3 regions of the Rhizobium acidisoli genome follow, and region 2 is predicted to be linked to each of the others. Evidence: predicted binding sites of a transcription regulator. Region 2 holds the regulator's gene; each other region holds the start of a gene.
What was found. The regulator PhoB, encoded in region 2, activates phosphate uptake and scavenging genes when phosphate is short. The targets are predictions, from matches to a motif close to TGTCATNNANCTGTCAT.

Region 1 (5,179 bases), 1.4 Mb from region 2:
CAATTGATCTTCAATTAAATAAGGACGACTTGCCGCCGCCACTGGCGCGTCGGCGCAAACGACCTTATATATCGCGATGCGGTCTGCGCCTCTCGACAGGAACCACAATCCCTGGGGCCATACTCGATCCAAAGGGAGCTGTCCCTGGCCAGGCCCGTGGGCCTGGACACACGGCGCCCACCTACGTTTGTAGGCACCCAGGATCGTAAACATCCATCGGTTGCCGTGGATCGCACCTTCCCTTCCATCTTCAGCGAAGACGCCGGACCGAGCGGGCGAAGGCGGCTACAGCGCCGCGCGTCTTTTTAGACGCGCAAAGGACGCTGTAGCACTTTGGATGGCTGTCCGCCCTTCGTCGAGTGCGGCTACTTCCTCAAGCCGGGGAGGGTGACCTGGAAGACCTGGAACATGGTGTCGACGTCGGCGCCGCCCTCCGCTTTGTAGGCTGCGCCCACCTGGAAACCATCCTGCGTCAGGAAGTCGTTGTCATTGGCGACGAACAGGAAATAGTCGTCCGGCAGGTTCGGATCGAGAACGCTCGCAAGACCCATGGCTTCCCATTTTTCCGACAGGTTGTTTTTGTCGTTCGGTGCGCCGTTGTGCAGGCCGAAGCGGGCAAGCTCGGCTTTGTCGTTGATGTCGATGAAAGGCGTCAGCGTCGCCGGCGTCAGCGAAGGATCGACGACGCCCTTCGGCGCGGTCGGCTTGCCGGCATCGAAATCGCTGCCGGCGATATCGGTCGCATTGGAGAGATCGACGATGTTGATCTTGCGGTAGAGCGAGGTGTCGCCCTTCAGGCCCTGGCCGTTGCCGCTGTCGCGGGCAAGCATCAGGAAAGTCTTGTCGGAAAGAGCGACGATTTCACTCTCAGCCGCGATCACCGTCTTGTCCTTGGCATCCTTGAAGACCGGCAGCGGCACGACATATTCGTGCACCAGCTTCAGGTGATCGGGATCGGGATCGGCAGCGTCATAGATCATGGCGCGAGTATTTTGACGGGTCGAGCCGGAATCACCGCCGTCCTGGCGGGCCGCCGACTGCAGCACCGCTATGATGAATTTGCCGTCCGGGGTCATCGCTATGCCTTCAAGGCCCTGGTTGTTCTGGCGGCCGGTCTCCGGGTCCTTCGGGTCCGGAGCGGATGCGCCGGGGCCGGGATTGTTGGAGGCGAAGCTCAGCGCGCCCTTGCGCATCGGCAACAGCGCCTTCGGCGGCTGGGTGGCCGAGAGCAGGTGACTGTCGGCTGCGAAGCGATAGATATAGGGGCCGTACTCGTCGCTGACGAACATGCTGCCGTCGGCCATGCGGATGATGGCTTCATTGTCGAGGGCGATCTTGCCGTTTACCGCCTGCGGCAGCGGCGGAAAGTCGCCGGCAGCGGCGCGGACGCCGGATTCCGGGTCGAGGCCGGTCATGTCGCCGCCCTTGTCATCGACAAATAGGATGGAATCGACAAGTTTCGCATCGACCCCGGATTGCTCCTTGCCGGCCTCGGGCGCCGCACTCGGAGCGGTCGGCGTCAGGCCGATCGCAATGGTGTTCAAGCGCGGCCGATAGTCGACGGTGCCGACGGCGTTGTAACCACGGTCGGGCAACAGGTAGAGCGTGCCCTTGTAGCCGGCACCATCGCGGCTCCAGGCGGCGGAATCGATCGTCATGCCGGAGCCGGAGCCGAAGGTTTCGCCGAATTTGTCGCGCTGGTTGGCCGGGATGCGGCCGATGCCGACCAGGCCCTTGTTGACGAAGGTAAGGCTACCGACGGCGGCGGAATTCTCCGCGCTTGCTGCGGCCGGAATGGCGGCGGATGCCGCGAGAACCGCAGCAAACAGCCGCGATGCGTATGATCTGACGTTGTTCATGAAATACCCTCTCGGTCAAAGCGTTCCTGCAGCGGTTTCCGCCCGCAGGCTGGACACCGCTTCAAATGACACCCTCGGCCTTGGGATCGATCCGCAGACAGAACACATCCTGGATCTCGTCCCCCGTATCCCCGGCTAACGGTCTAGGATGGGATCGTGATATCTGGATGACGAAGCTAAAGCGCCGCGCGTCTGAGTTCCGATTTAAGGAATTATGCAAGAGAGCCTGCAATTCAGGCAGTTGCCTGATCGACCGGACTAAGTCCTTCGGTGAAGACCTCGTCGTGGTAGCCCTTGGAGCCGACATCGAGCGCCAGCGGGCTGCGCCATTCCCTGTTGTCGCTGAGGCAATCGAGCACGAAACGGAAATCATAGCGCGGTTGCCAGCCGAGTTCCCGCCTTGCGCGGGCGTTGACATAGACGCGGTCGAGGGTCGGGAACATCTTCCAGCCGCGCTCGGCATAGAGGGCACCCGCACCTGGAAACAACCGCTCGACGGCGGCAGGCGCGTCGCGCCTGATCTCGGCGAGATCGTTCGACGAAAATGGTGTCGTGGCCGAGATGATGTAGCGGCCGAAGCCGATTGCCGGCGCCTTATCCAGTGCCAGCAGATGGGCGCCGACCACATCGGCGATGTCAACGCGGCGGTGAAGAAGTTCGTTGGCTTGTGCATTCGCTGCCGAATAGCCGCCGCGAATATCAGGATCGGCGTCGCGTTCAGGGAAGAAACGCGAGGTCCTGAGGGTAATGACCGGCAGAAGGGATTTGCGGGCGAAGAGTTCGCACAGGCCTTCGGCGGCGAGTTTCGTCACGCCGTAGATGTTTTTGGCAACCGGCAATACCTCCTCGGTGATCCACGCGGCCGGTTGGCCGGCGGCCGGCGTCAATGCCGCACCGAAGGTGCTGGTGGTGCTGGTGAAGACAAAGCTTGCAACGCCCGCGGCAATCGCCTCTTCGAGCAGGTTCAGCGTGCCGCCGACGTTGGTGTCAAGGAAATCGCGATTGCCATGGGTCGCCACATGCGGCTTGTGCAGGGTCGCGGCATGGACGACGTGGCGGATGTCCGACATCGCCTGTCTGACGAAGGCGCGATCGCCGATCGAGCCGACCATGTCGGTGAAAGCCGACGGTTTGACATCGATGCCGCGCGCCGGCCGGCCTTGCCCTCTCAGGCTACGCATCAGCGCCTCGCCGAGACGGCCGGCGCTTCCCGTTACCAGTATCGTCATCGCACCGCCTCCCGAGTGTTTCGGCGCCGGAGGCTATAAAGGGCGGGATTACCAGGCAACGCATAAATTATGCATGGGGGTGCAGGAAAGCTGCAGGCCGGGTCACTATTCCGGCTGGCCTTCAAGATCGCTTTTCAACCGGTCGAGGATCGATAGAGCATGCCCTGCATAGGCGCTGATCCAGCGGTCATGGATGTGCTTGATCGGCAGGCTGTTCAGGTGGTTCCAGCGTTCGCGGCCCTCCTTCCTGGCGATGACCAGGTCGGCTTCCTCCAGCACCTTCAGATGCTGCATCACCGTGCAGCGGTCCATCTGCGGAAACATCTCGCAAAGCGCCCCTGTGGTGCGCGGGCCATCTTTGAGCAGGTCGAGGATTTCGCGGCGGCGACGATGCGCCAGCGCCTTGAAAACGGGGTCGTCGGTCGATTCGCTTGACATGTTATGTTTTTATAACATAATGGCGCCGAGTACAATGGAAACAGACACAATGGAGAAGAGGAGAAGGACCATGTCTCTCGGAATCCGCGTTTCCGGCCGTATCGGCCGTCCGGTCGCAGAGGTATTCGACGCCGTCGTCAACCCGAAGAAGCTCAGCAGCTATTTCACCACGATCGGCGGGGCGAGCGCGCCGCTGGTCAAGGGCACCACGGTGACCTGGTGGAAGGACGCCCAGGTGGAGGTGGTCGAACTCGTGCCGGAAAGTCGCCTCGTGCTCAGCTGGGATGGCGGCACCGGCGACGACAAGAAGACCTATAAAACGTCGGTGGAGATGAACTTCAAGCCGCTGGAGGATGGCGGCACGCTGGTGACCATCGCCGAGACCGGCTGGCGTGAGGACGATGCCGGTCGGCGCGGTACCTATCTCAACTGTGAAGGCTGGACGCAGATGCTGTGCTGCATGAAGGCTTTCGTCGAATACGGCATCAATCTGCGCGAGGGCATGTTCCTCAGCGAAATGAAGGGAGAGCCGGCCAGCGCGCCGGATGCCTGACCGGTAAGGCGGCCTCAGCGAGATCGGCGGCGCAATCGTCGCATTCGCCAAGAACGTCGAGACTTCGCTTGCCTGTCACACTGCGGGTGCTAGTTTCCGGATTCGACACTTCATCTCGATTTCCAGGAGATTTCATTATGCAGCTTGGCATGGTTGGTTTGGGCCGCATGGGCAATTACATGGTCCAGCGCCTGATGCGGGGCGGTCACGAATGCGTCGTCTACGACGCCAGACCGGAAAGCGTTGCCGAACTCGCAGGCCTCGGTGCGACCGGCAGTGCTTCGCTGGAAGAGTTCGTCTCGAAGCTCTCGCATCCGCGGGCGATCTGGCTGATGTTGCCGGCGGCGATCGTCGACAAGGTGCTGGCGAACCTGGTGCCGCTGCTTGAGAATGGCGACATCGTCATCGACGGCGGTAATTCCTATTACCACGACGATATCCGCCGCGGCGCCGACCTCATCACCAAGGGCATCCACTATGTCGATGTCGGCACAAGCGGCGGCGTGTTCGGCCTGGAGCGCGGTTATTGCCTGATGATCGGCGGCGAGAAGGGCACCGTTCAACACCTTTCGCCGATTTTCGCCACACTGGCGCCCGGCGCCGGCGCAACGGAAGCCTCGCCGAACCGCACCGCCGAAGCGGCTGCGGCGAGCACCGCCGAACAGGGCTACCTGCATTGCGGCCCGCATGGCGCCGGCCATTTCGTCAAGATGGTGCATAACGGCATCGAATACGGTCTGATGGCCGCCTATGCCGAGGGCATCAACATCCTGAAACACGCCAATATCGGCGCTGCCTCGCATGAGGCCGACGCGGAAACCGCGCCGCTTGCCCATCCTGAACATTTTCAATACGACTTCAATCTGCAGGACGTCGCCGAAGTCTGGCGCCGCGGCAGCGTCATCACTTCCTGGCTGCTCGATCTGACGGCCGATGCGCTGCATGCCGATCCGGCGCTGGCGAAATATGCCGGCCGCGTCTCCGACAGCGGCGAAGGCCGCTGGACGATCATGGCGGCAATCGACGAAAGCGTGCCGACGCCGGTGTTGAGTGCTGCGCTCTACGGCCGTTTCTCTTCGCGCGACAACGACGAATTCGCC
Region 2 (5,179 bases):
GTTTTCGACCTTCAACAGGCAATATTGCAGAAATGCCACGCAGCGGCAGCAAGTTGGGGAAAACTCCGAATTCGATTCATCCGGATTCATGCGACTCTTGTCACGGAGTCAGGCTCACACTAGGTTAAAGTTCAATTACTAGACTGCATGCGGCGGAACTAGTCACCAAAATTGATCAAGCGTTTCTTGTTTCGGAGGCTTCCGGGACAACGGTGAGGGATTCTGCCATCACCAACGCAAAAGGTGGAGACAGGGCATGAACTGGACAGACGAGCGGGTCGAGAAACTCAAGAAGCTCTGGGCCGAAGGACTGAGCGCCAGCCAGATCGCGGCGCAACTTGGCGGTGTCAGCAGAAACGCTGTGATCGGCAAGGTTCACCGGCTGAGCCTTCCCGGCCGCGCCAAGGCCGGCGGCACGGCCGCCACGGCGCGCACGCCGAAACGCACGACATCGGCGCCGCGCGCGCCGAACTTCGCCTCTCGGATCACCACCCGCACCGTTACCCGCCAGCAGGGCGCGACGATGCTGAAGGAAGAGATCGAGATCGAAACGGTCGAGGAAATGGAATACGTGCCGAAGGGCAACGTGGTCGTGCCGATCTCGCGCCGCCTCGGCCTGACGGAACTGACCGAACGCACCTGCAAGTGGCCGGTCGGCGATCCGCTGAAGGACGACTTCCATTTCTGCGGCTGCGAATCCCCCGACAATTCGCCCTATTGCGGCTATCACCAGAAACTCGCCTACCAGCCGGTCAACGAACGCCGCCGGGCGGCAGCCCGGGCAAGCTGAGCGGGTAAGACATTGTCGACATGCGAAAACGGGCTGCAAGGCCCGTTTTTTTGTGTGAGTGTGTTGGGTGTGGCTGCCCCTCATCCGCCTGCCGGCACCTTCTCCCCGCGCGCGGGGCGAAGGGGATATGCCGCAACCTCTCCGTCCCTCGCTGGTCGCTAGCAGGGCACGTACCCTCGCCTCGTTTACGGGGGTCCGAAGGACGGGTCGAGACGTGTGGCTCGACCCCGGTCGGTTAGGGTGAGGGGCGGAGCTTGCTCGACTTTGTCAGAAACCCCTCAGGCTTCCATCGAATAGCCCGCGCCGCGGACGGTGCGGATGACGTCCTGCATGTTGGAGAAGTTCAGCGCCTTGCGCAGGCGGCCGACATGGACGTCGACGGTGCGTTCGTCGACATAGATGTCGTGGCCCCAGACGCCGTCGAGCAGCTGCGAGCGGGAGAAGACCCGTCCGGGCGACGACATCAGGAATTCCAGCAGGCGGAATTCGGTCGGGCCGAGGCGGACTTCGCGGCTCTTGCGGTGGACGCGGTGGGTTTCGCGGTCGAGTTCGATATCGCCGCATTTCAGCACGGTCGACAGCACCTCGGGGCGGGCACGGCGCAGCATCGCCTTGACGCGGGCGACGAGTTCCGGGGTCGAGAAGGGCTTGACGACGTAATCGTCGGCCCCCGTCGAAAGCCCACGGACGCGCTCGCTCTCTTCGCCGCGCGCCGTCAGCATGATGATCGGCAGGCGCTCAGTTTCCGGCCGCATGCGCAGGCGCCGGCAGAGTTCGATGCCGGAGACGCCGGGCAGCATCCAGTCGAGGATGAGAAGGTCGGGCGTGCGCTCCTGAAGCCTGATTTCGGCCTCGTCGCCACGAAGGATGGTATCGACCTCGAAGCCCTCAGCTTCGAGATTGTAGCGAAGAAGCACGCTCAGGGCTTCTTCGTCTTCAACAACTGCAACTCTCGGGATCATGCGTGTCGGTCTCCTCGCGCATGATCCTTAAACCGGGGGTGATTTAAGCAATGCATCCTGCGCAAAATCAGAAAAATGGCTGCGACCTCTTTGCGCGCCCCACATGGGCGCGCACGCAATAGGCTGGTGCGCGGTTATTCCGTGACCGCGCCGACGGTGTTGGCGCTGTCGTCCTTCGGACGGTCGCCTTCCGGCTGCGCGCCGGTTGCCATGTAATAGATCGTCTCGGCGATGTTGGTGGCGTGGTCGCCGATGCGCTCGATGTTCTTGGCGCAGAAGAGCAGATGCGTGCAGCTGGTGATGTTGCGCGGATCTTCCATCATGTAGGTCAGGAGCTCGCGGAACAGCGAGGTGTACATCGCGTCGATCTCGTTGTCGCGCTCGCGGATCGCACTCGCCTTGTCGGCGGCGCGTGTCGTGTAGACGTCGAGCACTTCCTTGAGCTGGACGAGCGCCAGCTCGGACAGATGCTCGAGGCCGCGGGCGAGCTTGCGGGGCACTCCGGTGCTCTGCACGGCGATGACGCGCTTGGCGGTGTTCTTGCCAAGGTCGCCGACGCGTTCGAGATCGGCGGCGATGCGGATCGAACCCATGATCTCACGCAGGTCCGCGGCCATCGGCTGGCGGCGGGCGATGGTGACGATCGCCTTGTCGCCGATCTCGCGCTCGGCGTGATCGAGGATCACGTCGTCGGAAATGACCTTCTGGGCGAGCGCAGTATCGCCGTTGACCAGCGCCCGGACGGATTCGGCGACCATCTGCTCGGCCAGGCCGCCCATTTCGGAAATCCGCCTGGACAGAAACTTCAGATCATCATCATAGGCAGAATAAATATGTGTCGATGCCATGGGGCTTTATCCTCGAATAACGGGAAGGCTCGGTGTCGCCAAAATCAGCCGAAGCGACCCATGATGTAGTCCTGGGTGCGCGGATCGTCGGGATTGGTGAACATCTTGTCGGTGTCGTTCTCCTCGACGAGATTGCCGAGGTGGAACATGGCGGTGCGCTGCGAGACGCGCGCGGCCTGCTGCATGGAGTGGGTGACGATGACGATCGTGTAGTTCTCGCGCAGCTCGTGGATCAGTTCCTCGACCTTGGCGGTGGCGATCGGGTCGAGCGCCGAGCAGGGCTCGTCCATCAGAATGACTTCGGGGCTGACGGCGACGGCACGGGCAATGCAGAGGCGCTGCTGCTGGCCGCCCGACAGGCCGGTGCCGGATTCATGCACGCGGTCCTTGACCTCGTTCCAGAGGCCGGCGCGCTGCAGGCTGGTCTCGACGATCTGGTCGAGATCGGCCTTCGACTTGGCCAGACCATGGATGCGCGGGCCGTAGGAGACGTTTTCGTAGATCGTCTTCGGGAACGGGTTCGGCTTCTGGAAGACCATGCCGACGCGAGCGCGAAGTTCGACGACGTCGATATCCGGATCATAGATATCGTCGGTATCAAGGGTGATCTTGCCTGTGACCCGGCAGCCGTCGATCGTGTCGTTCATGCGGTTGAGGCTCCGCAGAAAGGTCGACTTGCCGCAGCCCGACGGGCCGATCAGCGCGGTTACGGTGTTTTCGCGAATGTTCAGGTTCACGTCGAAAAGCGCGCGCTTCTCGCCGTAGTAAACCGAGACATCCTGGCCGATCATCTTATACGGGACGTTGCTCATCTTCTGATCCAGCGCCTTTTCAACTGCAGCTTCCGTCAACATGTTCATGATCTGTAACTCCGTTTACCAGCGGCGCTCGAAGCGACGACGCAAGAGGATGGCGCCCATGTTCATGACGATCAGGAACAGGAGCAGGACGATGATGGCACCCGAAGTACGCTCGACGAAGGCACGTTCGGCCTCGTTCGCCCACATATAGACCTGCACCGGCAGGGCCGTCGAGGGATCGAGCGGTGTCGTCGGCGCGTTGGCGACGAAGGCGACCATGCCGATCAGCAGCAGCGGCGCGGTTTCGCCGAGCGCGTGCGCCAGGCCGATGATCGTGCCGGTAAGGATGCCGGGCATGGCGAGCGGCAGGACATGGTGGAACACCATCTGCATCTTCGAAGCGCCAAGGCCAAGCGCTGCGGCGCGGATCGACGGCGGCACGGCGCGCAGTGCGGCGCGTGTCGCGATGATGATCGTCGGCAGGGTCATCAGCGTCAGCACCAGGCCGCCGACCAGCGAAGCCGAGCGCGGCAGGCCGACGAAGTTGATGAAGACGGAAAGGCCGAGCAGACCATAGACGATGGAGGGAACGGCGGCGAGGTTGTTGATGTTGACCTCGATCAGATCCGTCAGCCGGTTCTTCGGCGCAAACTCCTCGAGATAGATCGAGGCGGCAACGCCGATCGGCAGCGCCAGCACCAGCACGATCAGCATCAGGTAGAGCGAGCCGATGAGGGCGACCCCAAGGCCTGCAGCCTCCGGACGGCTGGAATTGCCGTTGACGAAGAGGCCGGTGTTGAACTGCTTATGCAGAGCGCCGCTCGCCTTCAGCTCGTTCATCCAGCCAACCTGCTTGTCGTTGACCTTGCGGTTCTTCTCATCGACCGAAAGGTCGATCTGGCCCTTGCTGGCGCTGTCGACATTGGCGTCGGCGAGCACGGTGACATTGACCGTCTTGCCGATGAGCGACGGATCGGCGACGACCATGTCGCGCAGCTGGATCGGCGCCCCCTTCGAAAGCATGGCGGCTGCATCGCGCACGTCAGGCTTGCTCGAGGCGTTGATATTCAGCTGCTTGACGATCGCATCGCGCAGCAGAACCGGGTAGTTGGCGGCGATCAGCGCCGAAGGGTCGGTCGCACGCTTGTTGCTGGGGTCGATCGTCTTCTCGGTGAATTCGATCGGCAGGGTGATCGCCGTCTGCTGGAAGGCGGTGTAGCCCTTGCCGATCACCGTCCACAGCAGGATGAACAGGAAGATCAGGCCGAAGGCGATGGCGGCGATGCCGTAAGCCTGAAACCGGCGCTCGGCGGCGTAGCGGCGCTTGATGCCGATATCGCGGCGGGCTGGCGCCTTGGAGACGGTGACGCCTGATTGCGAGGAAACAATATCCGTCATTCGTACTGCTCCCGGTATTTGCGCACGATGTAGAGCGCATAAATGTTGAGGCAAAGCGTGATGCAGAACAGCGTGATGCCAAGGGCAAAGGCAACCAGCGTCTGTGGCGAGGTAAACTCGAGGTCACCCGTCAGCTGATTGACGATCTTGACGGTCACCGTCGTCATCGGCTCGAAGGGGTTGATCTGGATGCGGGCGGCGACACCGGCGGCCAGCACGACGATCATGGTTTCGCCGATGGCGCGCGAGGCGGTCATCAGAAGCGCGCCGACGATGCCGGGAAGAGCCGCGGGCAAGACCACTTTCTTGATGGTTTCGGAACGTGTGGCGCCAAGACCGAGCGAACCATCACGCAGCGTCCGCGGCACGGCGGTGATGATG
Region 3 (5,179 bases), on a different replicon from region 2:
TGTCCTACACCCTGAACCAATGGGATTATCTGACGCGCTACACCAGCGACGGCATGATGCCGATCGATAACAACATTCTGGAACGCGACATCAGAGTTTTTGCGACCGGAAGAAAATCTTGGCTGTTCAGCGATACCGCCGACGGAGCCAGGGCAAGCGCCGTGATCTACAGCCTGATGCTAACTTGCCGAGCCTGCGGCGTCGATCCGCTCTCCTGGCTGCGCCACGTGCTCACTGAGTTGCCTCAGCGCAAAGAAGCCGACGACATCGGCAACCTGCTGCCGTTCAACTTCTCCAAACCCTCCGCCGACTGATAGAGCCGGATATCGCTTCGCAAAAAGAGCCCGTTCGGAGATGCCGCCAACGTCAATGTGCATGGAAAATCTCGCTTACGATTGCTCTGCCTGATAACGGGCGTTGCTCACTTGCCATGATCAAATGTTCAGATGAACATTCGTCCTAAATTCTGCGGGTGCATAGGCAGTGCGGCCCAGCTCAAGGCTTATGTCCCGAATTCTTCAGCCATCAGGAAGATTCGGACGCATCCGGCTGAATTCTTGCTATTATTAAGGGTTGAGCACTCGATCCAGAAAGGGGGTGATGCCGCTTGGGCCCGATCGAACCTCTAGACTTGTGACCAGGCCCGCCTAGTGCGGGCCTTTTCTTTGAGAGTACGCACTACTCCCGCCTTTCCCGGAATGTCTCCCCTGTGGTGGAGAAGCTACCGGACTCCCCGCAACCTTCATCACGGAGATCCCATGAGGAAACTCTTCTGCGAAAGGACCCACTAATGACCCATAAATTTCGCAAGGGTGACATCGTCACCCTCCAGGCAGTCGTTGACAACCACTATAGCGACAACGAAGTGAACTACCCCGTTCTGAGTGGGAAGGTCAGCATCAGGGTAGGTGATCAACGCGACACCTTTCTGGTGACGCCCGATCAGCTCGAGATCCGCGTGCCTCACTTTTCCAAGGGTGATCGTATTCGTAAAACCGACTCAAAGCACATCGAAGGGACGGTCGTGGCGACCGTCGAAGATAAGGTGTGGGTCCAGTTCGACCACGGAGCAGCTATGGGTACAGTGGATGCCACGGCCATCGAAATGATTTCTAGCTCCGCATCGTAATCGAGGCAAGTCGGCGGGGGACGGACCAACAGTCTCACCGCTGCTTACATCATGAAATTCAAATGTTGAGTCTTGAAAAATTCAGCACACTTCATGCCATACTTGATATTGATCCAGTTATGATATCTCGGATCCTCACTATTGTTGGCATAAAGCGCTGTAATTTGCTTCTTGAGTTTCCTCTCAACATCCGGCGTTAGACCATAACCAGTTGCGTAGACTTTCGTGAAGTAGCTCTTTGCATCATCTACCGACGCGTTGAGTAGGCGCATATTCTGATTGGCGAAGGCGAAACCCATAAAGACAATGTTTCGTGCGTCTCTAATGGCCTCGTGTATATCTTCTACCAAATTATCTTCTTGGATCGATTCTGACCATGTGATCAGGCTTTTCGTAACGTGGTACAAATCGACATGCTCAAGCGGGGTCCCGAATGCGACCCGACTGATGTCTCCGAGCGATCCGTAAGGGTGAATGATGTTCATGCTCTTGACGATTTGCCGAGCTAGCTTGCGATCAACGTCGCGATAAGCCCGCTGGATTGCATACTCGAGGTAATGCTCGATGCAGCGGTCGTAATTGAAGCAGATGATCGAGATATTGCTACCGATTGTTTCGACTTCACTTGCTCTAACTCCCTCGAACAGTTTTCTTGCAAACGGTCCAATCCACGAGCTGTCGGCATTGTCCCAATTGACGCCATCAGCTAGGCTGCCCGCATGGGGGACGAGGTTCGAATTGACCTCTGCATGCATGATCGCAAACGCGATTTGGAGTTTGCTGATTTCAGCGATCACCGCATCATCGCTGTGGCGATTGATGTACTCGTCGATCGATTCCGCCGTGACCACGCGCCTATGAATGTCGACAAAGCCCTGAAAGATCCTCTTGATCATCTCGGGATCGTCTTGATGCTTGCCATAAACCGCTTCGTAGATCGCCCTTGCTCCTCTCGACGGATAGGCTCCGCCATCAAACAAGAAGAAACTATTATCGCGGATTTGTGTGAGCAGGTCCCAGCCGACTGGTAATCCGAACTCTTGGCTGGCACCCGCGCCAATCACAAATGTCGTGTTGTCTTCGTACATTCTCGCTCAATTAAATCCGTAAGAACCGAGAAGGGCTTTTCTAACAAGGGGCCTACCGCGCCGAGCCCCACATTCACCATTTGCGTGAACTGTCTAACGACGACAACTGATTTGCCATCCCTCCTATGAATTATCCGCAGGAATCTTGCGCCCCAAACCGGAGGCAAGTTCGTCGATGGAATGCTCATTCTAGGCCATGAACTCATAAATTGAGTAGAATCGGTCAGGGTCTGTGCCATTACCGAGGAGCGGCCTGTTCAACGTCCCGGGCAAACCAACCTGTGGCCCACTTAGCAGGATCGCGGATCAGGTCCTGGGCTCGCGAGAGGAGATCGTGGATCTGGTTCATGATGTCGCTTTCTTCTGCTGGGCGTCGAGCTCCCGCATGATCTTCAGCTGCCGATCGACTTCGGCGGCCGACAAGGTTCCGGGGAGGCGAGGCCGCCATGCCTTCATAGGTGGCGATCGTCAAAGGCCCACGGTCTGTGGTGACGTGCTGGATGTTCACGTTGGTCATCTTCAGGATTGGAATAGGGGGGAGGTGACCCTTTGTTACTTCATGCTCAGGAAGGGTCTTCGTCTCGGGAGGCCCAGCTATTAGTCCCGGCTGGGCACCGGCGCAGCGCTTTCGTGACTGCTCTACGTGTCCGAGGGGTCCATGGCTTCGGAATTGGGATCGGCGGGCTGTGGATAACTGGCTTTCGGCAAACGATTCGGAGAATCGTCAAGGCGATTCCACCGGCTCGATCAACCGAATCATCAGGTGTGACCGAAAAGCGAAACTTTGTTCGCCGTCCGTTCACGCCTTTAATCCACAGACCGTGCAGCTTATGCCATTGAAACTACACGAGAAAAAAATTTGACTTGTGGACGTTGGGGCATACACAGATTTCGCCCTTGTGCGCGAATACTGAAGTCTCGTACATTGCTCGTGTTAATGCACCAAACAGCGGAGGTGACCATGGTCAACATGGTACTGAAGTGGGCGGTGATAGCTACGTACGCGTCGATGACGATCATATACGGTCTTCACTTCGCTGCGGAAATGAAGGAAGCCGTCCCATGGTTTAAGCACCATGAAGACGGCTCCGATACGACCACGAAACCGTGAAAGCGGTAAGCTATCGAGAGAGCCGGTGTTCCCGCACTGGCTCTTTTCGTTTTCGTGTAAGCATAGCTTTAGCCATTGCACGAGTCCTGTCAAAGGATTTTTCCCTTCATGGGAATTTCAGGACTCCAACTCGACTTCTAGCCTGTTAATTGCCCGCGTCGAGTCTTTCGATTTAATTTCTGCGGTTCGAGGATTGCAATTCCTGATTCACCCTTCGGACAATTTGTCCATTGACCTCGAGGCTTTCCATGACAGCCACCGTGCTTTATGACGCTTTTGTGACAGCCATGGAGCGCCGATGTTAAGCTGGTTTCGAAAACTCATGCCGCGGGAAGATCGTTTCTTCGATCTCTTCGCCCAACACTCTAAGACCGTCGTCGGTGCGGCCGAAGCGCTTAACGAACTCTTGGGCGGCACGGACATTGAAGGCCATTGCGCCCGGATCATCCAGTTGGAGAATGAAGCCGACGACATTACCCGCGAGGTGCTGCTTGCGGTGCGCCGCAGTTTCGTCACGCCGTTCGACCGCGGCGATATCAAGGATCTCATCCAGTCGATGGACGATGCGATCGACATGATGCAGAAGACGGTGAAGACCATCCGGCTGTTCGAGCAGAAAAGCTTCGACCCCGTGATGCAGGAAATGGGAAAGACGATCGTCCAGGCGGCCCATTTGATCGCCGAGGCCCTTCCTCTTCTCGACCGGATCAGCACCAATGCTCCTCGCCTGGCCGCGCTGGCGGAAGAAGTAACACGGGTCGAGGGCCGGTCCGACGAGTTGCATGAGCAAGGACTGAAGGATCTTTACCGCCGCCACGGCGCATCGAATGCGATGGCATATCTTATCGGCAGCGAGATCTATGGCGAGCTTGAGAAGGTCGTCGACCGTTTCGAGGATGTCGCCAATGAAATCAGTGGCATCGTCATCGAGAACGTTTGATGGAAGCCACCCTCGCCCTCCCCCTTCTGGCCGCTCTCGTGGCCGTTGCACTCTTCTTTGACTTCCTCAACGGCCTGCACGATGCGGCCAATTCCATTGCCACGATCGTGTCGACGCGGGTGCTGCGTCCGCAATATGCAGTGTTTTGGGCGGCTTTTTTCAATTTCATCGCCTTCTTGTTCTTTGGTTTGCACGTCGCAGAAACACTCGGGACCGGCATTATCGATCCGGCCATCGTCACGCCGCAGGTGATCTTCGCGGCATTGGTGGGCGCGATCGTCTGGAACATTGTCACCTGGGTCTTCGGCATCCCTTCGAGTTCATCGCATGCACTGGTCGGCGGGTTGGTCGGTGCCGGTCTGATGAAGACAGGTTTCAGTTCGATCGTGTGGAGCGGATTGTTGAAAACGGCCGGCGCCATCGTGATGTCGCCGGCGATCGGGTTTTTCCTTGCGCTGCTGCTCATCCTGATCGTGTCGTGGATCTTCGTGCGACAGACGCCTTTCGCTGTCGATCGGACATTCCGGGTTTTCCAGTTTGTCTCCGCCTCGCTCTATTCCCTCGGCCACGGCGGCAACGACGCTCAAAAGACGATGGGCATCATTGCCGTGTTGCTCTATTCGCAAGGCTATCTGACCGGCGGCTTCCATGTGCCGCTCTGGGTCGTTCTCTCATGCCAAGGCGCAATGGCGCTCGGCACGCTTTGCGGCGGATGGCGCATCGTCCACACCATGGGATCGAAGATCACGCGCCTCAACCCGATGCAGGGCTTCTGTGCCGAAACCGGCGGAGCATTGACGCTGTTCGGCGCAACTTGGCTGGGCATCCCGGTCTCGACGACGCACACGATCACCGGCGCCATCATCGGCGTCGGTGCCTCCCGACGACTGTCTGCTGTTCGCTGGGGCCTG

Region 1: a site for PhoB is predicted at 2,016-2,032, ahead of CO657_RS16635 (esterase-like activity of phytase family protein). Genes of this name have one in related genera too.
Region 3: a site for PhoB is predicted at 3,596-3,612, ahead of CO657_RS26280 (DUF47 family protein). Genes of this name have one in related genera too.

Annotation. Positions count from the first base shown of each region.
Region 1 is NZ_CP034998.1:3,382,099-3,387,277, reverse strand. Features, by position in the region: gene CO657_RS16645 (cell division protein ZapA) at 1-7, shown strand, start outside; RNA gene ssrS (6S RNA) at 78-236, shown strand; gene CO657_RS16635 (esterase-like activity of phytase family protein) at 366-1,859, opposite strand; gene CO657_RS16630 (NAD-dependent epimerase/dehydratase family protein) at 2,093-3,088, opposite strand; gene CO657_RS16625 (ArsR/SmtB family transcription factor) at 3,194-3,526, opposite strand; gene CO657_RS16620 (SRPBCC domain-containing protein) at 3,597-4,079, shown strand; gene gnd (phosphogluconate dehydrogenase (NAD(+)-dependent, decarboxylating)) at 4,217-5,179, shown strand, end outside.
Region 2 is NZ_CP034998.1:167,403-172,581, reverse strand. Features, by position in the region: gene CO657_RS00880 (GcrA family cell cycle regulator) at 257-790, shown strand; gene phoB (phosphate regulon transcriptional regulator PhoB) at 1,069-1,752, opposite strand; gene phoU (phosphate signaling complex protein PhoU) at 1,887-2,600, opposite strand; gene pstB (phosphate ABC transporter ATP-binding protein PstB) at 2,645-3,460, opposite strand; gene pstA (phosphate ABC transporter permease PstA) at 3,476-4,798, opposite strand; gene pstC (phosphate ABC transporter permease subunit PstC) at 4,795-5,179, opposite strand, start outside.
Region 3 is NZ_CP035000.1:129,065-134,243, forward strand. Features, by position in the region: gene tnpC (IS66 family transposase) at 1-314, shown strand, start outside; gene CO657_RS26270 (hypothetical protein) at 791-1,129, shown strand; gene CO657_RS26275 (SIR2 family protein) at 1,174-2,217, opposite strand; gene CO657_RS26280 (DUF47 family protein) at 3,627-4,268, shown strand; gene CO657_RS26285 (inorganic phosphate transporter) at 4,268-5,179, shown strand, end outside.